Beijerinckia sp. 28-YEA-48: one gene and its partner. The protein of the gene in region 1 interacts with the protein of each later gene in a pairwise test. Links are inferred from orthologs where the notes say so. Each region holds a gene or a part of one and is shown in the gene's direction. Other genes may lie near its edges.

Region 1 (3,369 bases):
AAAACGATTGTGATGGTGGCGTTGCCTGGCGTGCAGCTACTCGACGTCTGCGGGCCTCTCGACGTCTTCGCCGAAGCGAACGCACAGACCGGCCATGAGGCTTATCGACTTATCGTCGCGGCTGGCGCGCCGGGTCCGATGCGCAGCTCATCTGGTGTTCAACTGATGCCGGACCGGATTTTAGACCGCGACTTCGAAGAGGCTATCGACACTCTTCTCGTCGCCGGATGCCCGAACGCGGCCGAGGTCCCGGCGGATAGCCTCGTTATCGACTGGCTGCGGCGACGGGCACCAATGACCCGGCGCTTTGGCTCGGTCTGCAGTGGCGCCTTCTTCCTTGCTGCGGCGGGCTTGCTCGATGGTCGGCGCGTAACGACGCATTGGGCGGTTGCCGAGCGGCTCGCGCAGCAGTTCCCCAACGTAACCGTGGATGAGGACGCGATCCTGGTCAGCGACGGGCCGCTGCGCACCGCGGCAGGCGTGACAGCGGGGCTCGACCTGGCGCTCGCGCTCGTCGAGGAAGATCTCGGTCGCGACATCGCCATGCGAGTCGCCGGCCAGCTCGTGATGTTTTTCAAGCGGCCCGGCGGGCAGATGCAGTTCAGCCGCAAGGGCGAAGCCATGCCGGCTGGTCGGGCCGCGCTACAGGAGCTTCAGCGCTGGGTCGCTGCCAACCCTGCGCTCGATCACAGCGTGGCGAACCTTGCCAAGCGCATGGATCTGAGCCCGCGCCACTTCTCGCGTCTGTTTCGCAGCGAGGTCGGCATCACACCGGCAACCTGGGTTGAAGAAGCGCGCGTGAGCGCGGCGCGGCGGCTTCTCGAACAAGGGAGTGAGGCGCCCAAGCAGGTCGCTGCGCATTGCGGATTTGCCGATGCCGACACCTTACGACGCGCCTTCGCGCGGCACGTCGGTGTCACGCCTGCAGAGTATCGCAAACGCTTCGCCGGCATCGCAGCTTGATGTAAACCGCCGATCCATTCACAGCCGAAGCTCTTGAGAATGGTGGTGGGGGAAGCAGGACTCGAACCTGCGAAGGCATAGCCAGCGGATTTACAGTCCGCCCCCTTTGCCGCTCGGGACATTCCCCCGGAGCCATCCTGTCCCGGGGGACTGGCGTGCCGGCCTAGGCCGGCTGACGGACCCCGCGAACGGGGCGTCTCCGTGTGCGCCGCTTATGGAAAGACGACCCGCGCCTGTCAACCCCTCGCGGGCCTTCCATTGCTTATCCGGGCCGCCCATGAGAAGAGACCCACCGAATTCACAGTGCGAGGACGGTTTGGCTAAAAATTTCAGCGGCAATAAAGGCGGCTCCAAAGGCGGTGAAGGCCGACGCGGCCCGAATCCCGAGGGCCGCCCTCCTGCGCGCCAGGGCCGCGGCCATCAGGAGCGCGGCAGCCGGTCGCACCCGCCAGGCCACCGCCCCGATCCCGATATCGTCCAGATTTTCGGATTTCACGCAGCGACCGAGGCCCTGAAGGCCCCGCGCCGTAAAATCGTCCGCGTCTATGCCACGGCGGCAGCAGCACAGCGCCTTGAACAGGAGCTGTCGGCCCGCAAGCTGACGCCGATCGTCGTCGAGGCCGAAGAGATTTCCGCCCGGCTGGCGCCCGATGCCGTCCATCAGGGCATATTGGTGGAGGGTCGCGCGCTCGAGCCGCTCGACATCACCGATCTGGTGCCGGAAGGCATCGTTCTCATACTCGATCAGGTCACCGATCCGCACAATGTCGGCGCCATCCTGCGCACGGCCGCTGCATACGGCGTCCAAGCCTTGATCACCACCGAGCGTCATTCCCCGGCGATGACCGGCATTCTCGCCAAGGCTGCCTCGGGCGCTCTGGAACATGTGCCGATTGTCAGCGTGGTCAATTTGGCCCGCGCGATGGAATATCTCGGTCGCGAGGGTTTTCTGCGCGTCGGACTTGATTCCGACGGCCCCGCCTCGCTCGAAGCAACGCCGCTGCGCACGCCGATCGCTTTGGCGCTGGGCGCCGAAGGCAAGGGTCTGCGTCGTTTGACCCGCGAGAACTGCGATGTCCTCGCCCGGCTCGACATGCCCGGTGCGATCCGCAGCCTGAACGTCTCCAATGCCTGCGCAGTGGCGCTGACCTTGATACGTGTCAGCCTCTCTCGCTGAAGTAAAAAGCGTTTCTACGGAAACGCGATTTGCCTATTAGCGCGCCCGCTTTTTGCCACGACGCGGTTCGCGTTCAATCGCCTGCGGCCGCATGTCGGCGCGTTTTTGATAGACGACCTGCGGCGCGGTGCAGCCGCCGGCACGCGCCACCGGCGGCGTAATGGCGCCCTTCATGCCGCTGCCGATAATGATGATGGTCGGCGGCACGCAAAGCGTCGGGACCTTGTAGTACCCGCCATATTGCAAGCCCGCATCGAGCGGCGGCTCTGAAGACATCTCCAGCGGTGGCTCAGCCAATCCGGACGGATAGACGCCATAGGCTGGGAAAGGCGCGCCGTAGACGAATCGACGCCCTGGCCACGGCCTATGAGGACCACCCATTGGCGGGCGGAACTGGCCCTGCATCGATGGCGGCCGATGGGCCGGCTGGACATGGAGCGCCGGCGCCGGCCCGATGCGCGGCAGAAGGGCGGGTGCGGGACGAGGCGCGGCCATGGGCGCGGCTGGAGCGGATTTCGCCCCTACGGCACCGGATAGGGCGAGCACGATCACGCCCATGGCAGTAGCCATCGTGGAAGAGGTTCGCATTGCAAACTCCGACGCGAGGTGGCCTCCTCGACACCATTCTAGCGCGATGAACCGCCCTGTTGGCAATTATCTTTTCGCCATGCCCATGGGCAGCAATCCGTGAAGGTCGGATACCCCCGCGCGATCACGCCACAATCGATCTACTGATAGTTGTCGTCTCCCTAGACTTTAGGCGAACAAGAACAGGCCGGCGCTCTATTCCACCCCCAAGAATAGGCCTGAAGCCTTGGTTCCGACCTGACACTCGACAAAAGTCGAGTGAATCGAAAATAGGACTGCGCCACAGCGATAAAATTACCTCGTCGCCGGACAAATCATACGCGCATTAGACGAAGTATTTAATCGTGATGCATGGACTTCGCGCAGCCCAGTCGTAAAGCAGATGACGCCCGGCGTCATAAGGCTGGGTTGAATCGAAGGTCTCGGGATCGCGGCGCACCAGCGCCGCCCCCGCTTCGCTTCAGTTGAAACGGCGTTCCGGCGCCATCGCCGAATTTCAAGTGGAGGGCCCGCACGCGACAGCCTGCGCACACACCAAGCCAGCCGTCGCCTGCGCGAAAGAAAGTGGAGCTAAAAATGAGCACAGCGAGCATCGCGGCCGATGGAAAGGCCCGGCCGATGACGAAGGAGGAACGAAAGGT
Region 2 (3,503 bases), 2.0 Mb from region 1 along the record:
TTCTGCAAAGCGAAGCGGCGGGTGGCGTGATTCTCATGATCACGGCGGTGCTCGCCATGATCGTCGCCAATTCGGCGTTCGCGCCGCTGTATTTCGACACATTGGCGCGCAAGCTCGCCGGCCTCTCGGTCTTGCACTGGATCAACGACGCGCTGATGGCGGTGTTCTTCCTGCTCGTCGGCCTGGAAATCAAACGCGAGTTCGCTGGCGGCGAATTGGCGACATGGCCACGCCGCGCTCTGCCAGGCGTGGCGGCGGCAGGCGGTATGATCGTGCCCGCACTCATCTATGTCGCCTTCAACTGGCAGACGCCCGCGACCTTGCGCGGCTGGGCTATTCCCGCGGCGACCGACATCGCCTTCGCGCTTGGTGTTCTCGCCTTGCTTGGCTCTCGCGCGCCGCCGTCTCTGAAAATTTTTCTCGCCGCTCTCGCGATCCTCGATGATCTCGGCGCCGTGGTCATTATCGCGCTGTTCTATACATCGCAATTGTCGCTCTGGGCGCTCGGCGGCGTCGCCGTGACGATGGCCGTGCTGGTGGCGCTGAACATGTTCGGCGTCAAGAAATTGTGGGCCTATCTGGTGCTGGGCGTCGTACTGTGGGTGTTCATGCATGAATCCGGCGTGCATGCGACATTGGCGGGTGTGCTGCTGGCGCTGACCATTCCCGGCGGTGGCGAAGCGGAAGAGGAACACGCGCCGTTGCAGGAGCTCGAACATCTGCTGCACGTGCCGGTCGCATTCTTCATCGTGCCGCTGTTCGGCTTCGCCAATGCCGGCGTCCCGCTCGGCGGCTTCAGCTTTGAGAAATTGTTTCATCCGATCACGCTCGGCATCGCCGCGGGCCTGTTCATTGGCAAGCAGCTGGGCGTCTTCGCCGCGACGAGACTGGCGGTCCGGCTCGGGCTTGCTGAGCCGCCGCAGAATGCGACGACGATGCAAGTCTATGGCGTCAGTGTCCTGTGCGGCATTGGCTTCACCATGAGCCTCTTCATCGGCTTGCTGGCTTTCCCTGATGCCGCCGATCTTGCGACGGCGGTGAAGATCGGCGTGCTGATGGGATCTATCGCCTCGGGTGTTCTCGGCGCTGTGATCCTGATCGCCGCCAAGCCGGCGCCGGCGGCCTGACCGTGTTCGTGGCGCTGGCCGATCAGCTCGAACTGTTGACGCCGGACGAGATGGCGCGCGCCGACCAGCTGGCGACCGCGGCCGGCACCGCCGGCATCGTGCTGATGGAAGCGGCTGGCCGCGCGGTGGCTGATCAGGTGCGGCGCGTGCTGCCCACAGGCGCGCGTCGCATCGTCATCCTCTGCGGGCCCGGCAACAATGGCGGTGATGGCTTCGTCGCCGCGCGTCTGCTGCGCGAAGCGGAGTTCGATGTCACCGTCGGCCTGCTCGGCGATCGCGCGAAACTGGCGGGCGATGCCCGCCTGGCGGCGGAGGCGTGGACGGGACGCTTGATGTCGGCCGGGCTCGTCAAACTCGATGAAGCCGATCTGGTGGTCGATGCGCTGTTCGGCGCAGGCCTGTCGCGCGATCTTGATGGCCGGGCGCGGGCCATCGTCGAGCGCCTGAATGCCTGGCGCAGCGCCCATGGCCGCAAAGTCGTCGCGGTCGATGTACCCTCGGGTGTCGATGGTGCAACCGGCGCTGTGCGGGGCGTCGCTGTCGAAGCCGATGCGTCGGTGACGTTCTTCCGCCTAAAGCCCGGCCATCTTCTGCTGCCCGGCCGGGCCTTGTGCGGCGAGATCACGCTGGCGCAGATCGGCATCGAACCTAAGGTGCTGGCGACCGTGAAGCCCGCTGCCCACATCAATCTGCCGGCGCTGTGGCGCGCGGCGCTGCCATCCTTGCAGGTGGCGGGGCATAAATATTCCCGTGGCCATGCGCTGGCCTTCTCGGGCGCCGTGCATCGCACCGGCGCGGCGCGATTGTCGGTCCGTGCGGCGCTACGGGCCGGGGCAGGGCTCGTAACTTTGCTGTCGCCACGCGCGGCGCTCGCGGTCAATGCGGCCCATCTCACCGCCGTGATGCTCACGCCTTGCGACAATGCGCGCGAGTTGCGCGAGATCCTCGCCGATCCTCGCATTAACGCGGTAGTGCTCGGGCCGGCCATGGGCGTAACGCCGCTGACGCGCGATCTCGTGCTTGCGGCGCTGACCTCCGGCGGCAGCCGTGCCGTCGTTCTCGATGCCGATGCCCTGACGGTTTTCGCCGAAGCGCCACATGTGTTGTTCGAGGCGATCGCCGCGCACGACGGGCCGGTGGTGCTGACGCCGCATGAGGGCGAATTCGCGCGTCTATTCTCTGGTGCAGGCAGCAAGCTCGAGCGAGCGCGACAGGCGGCGCGGCAAAGCCACGCGATCGTTCTGCTCAAAGGGGCAGACACGGTCGTTGCGCATCCAGACGGGCGCGCCGCGATCGCCTGCGATCTGCCGCCAACGCTTGCCACCGCTGGTTCCGGCGATGTGCTGGCGGGTCTGATCTGCGGATTGCTGGCGCAGGCCATGCCTCCGTTCGAAGCCGCCTGCGCCGCCGTCTGGCTCCATGGCGCCGCCGCACGTGTCGCGGGCGAGGGACTGATCGCCGAGGATCTGCCAGAGGCGATGCCCGTTGTGTGGAAAGAGCTGGCCGAGCTCTAACCGATCGTCTTTTCCCAACGCATCAGGCGGACCTCGTTATAGACGCCGCTGCTGACGAAGGGATCGGCGGCGCTGAACGCTTCCACTTCCGCGAAGTCTTGCGCATCGAAGACGATCAACGCGCCAACACGTTCGCCATCGGCAGCATAGATCGGCCCTGACTGCAGGAGTTTCGCCATGCCGGAGCGCAGATGCGCCGAATGGGCGGCGAGATTCTGAGCGCGCTCGTTTTCCTTGCCGGGCGCATTGTAGGCCAATCTAACGATGAGCATTGCAACTCCTGAAGCGTTTCGAGTGAATGGTGACCTGCTTACGTCACCTCGAACCAGCCGCCAAGGCCAGCCACCGCATGATCGAGAATGCCGCTGCCCAGGCGCCAGCGTCCTGGATTGTCAGCGACGAAGGCAATCCGCACCGTGCGTCCGGGCGCGACGATGACGCTGTCCCGCCAATAAGGCTCCCAACCATCGTCGAGCAGATGCAATTGCCGCATCACATGGCCGTAAAGGCGCATGACATGGGCGACGTTGGATTGGTTGAGAAAGCCCAGCGTCACCGGTGTTCCGCGTTTGACGGAGAACAGCGGCGGGTCGCTGGCGCGCATGATTTTGCCGTTGAGTTTCCACAGCGCCATCTCAGACGTCAGGCACGTGGCATTGCGCGGCGCCGGCACGCGTTCGATGATGAGATCGAGCCGCTTGGCGTTCTGCAGCGGGATGACGGGCCGCACCAGCGGGTTGAGCGGCGCGGATTTGATCGGCGGGCGCGGCTTCGTCTTTTCGCCCTTCGCCGCGAAACTGAGGATGGTTCTGTCGGTTTCGCCCGCCAGGCCCAAAGCGCCACCGCGCAGGATGATCTTCAT

The links. Proteins that work in one complex are often made in the same cells at the same time.
Region 2: the proteins of rlmB (region 1) and BLW50_RS11735 interact in binary tests that used the Escherichia coli proteins (3 or more experiments, as listed by UniProt). The link is inferred for Beijerinckia sp. 28-YEA-48 from one-to-one orthologs.

Annotation. Positions count from the first base shown.
Region 1 is NZ_FNSI01000001.1:506,152-509,520, reverse strand. The notes cover bases 352-3,209. They hold rlmB (23S rRNA (guanosine(2251)-2'-O)-methyltransferase RlmB), read left to right. Parts: upstream 352-1,279; coding sequence 1,280-2,140; downstream 2,141-3,209. Other genes in these bases: BLW50_RS02355 (hypothetical protein), read right to left, coding at 2,177-2,728; BLW50_RS02370 (GlxA family transcriptional regulator), read left to right, coding at 352-963. In the rest of the region: more of BLW50_RS02370, read left to right, coding at 1-351; BLW50_RS02350 (MFS transporter), read left to right, coding at 3,305-3,369. UniProt on the Escherichia coli protein: Specifically methylates the ribose of guanosine 2251 in 23S rRNA.
Region 2 is NZ_FNSI01000001.1:2,484,052-2,487,554, reverse strand. What follows is about bases 397-3,388. They hold BLW50_RS11735 (NAD(P)H-hydrate dehydratase), read left to right. Parts: upstream 397-1,135; coding sequence 1,136-2,641; downstream 2,642-3,388. Other genes in these bases: BLW50_RS11725 (multicopper oxidase family protein), read right to left, coding at 2,952-3,388; BLW50_RS11730 (YciI family protein), read right to left, coding at 2,638-2,913; nhaA (Na+/H+ antiporter NhaA), read left to right, coding at 397-1,127. In the rest of the region: more of nhaA, read left to right, coding at 1-396; more of BLW50_RS11725, read right to left, coding at 3,389-3,503. UniProt on the Escherichia coli protein: Bifunctional enzyme that catalyzes the epimerization of the S- and R-forms of NAD(P)HX and the dehydration of the S-form of NAD(P)HX at the expense of ADP, which is converted to AMP.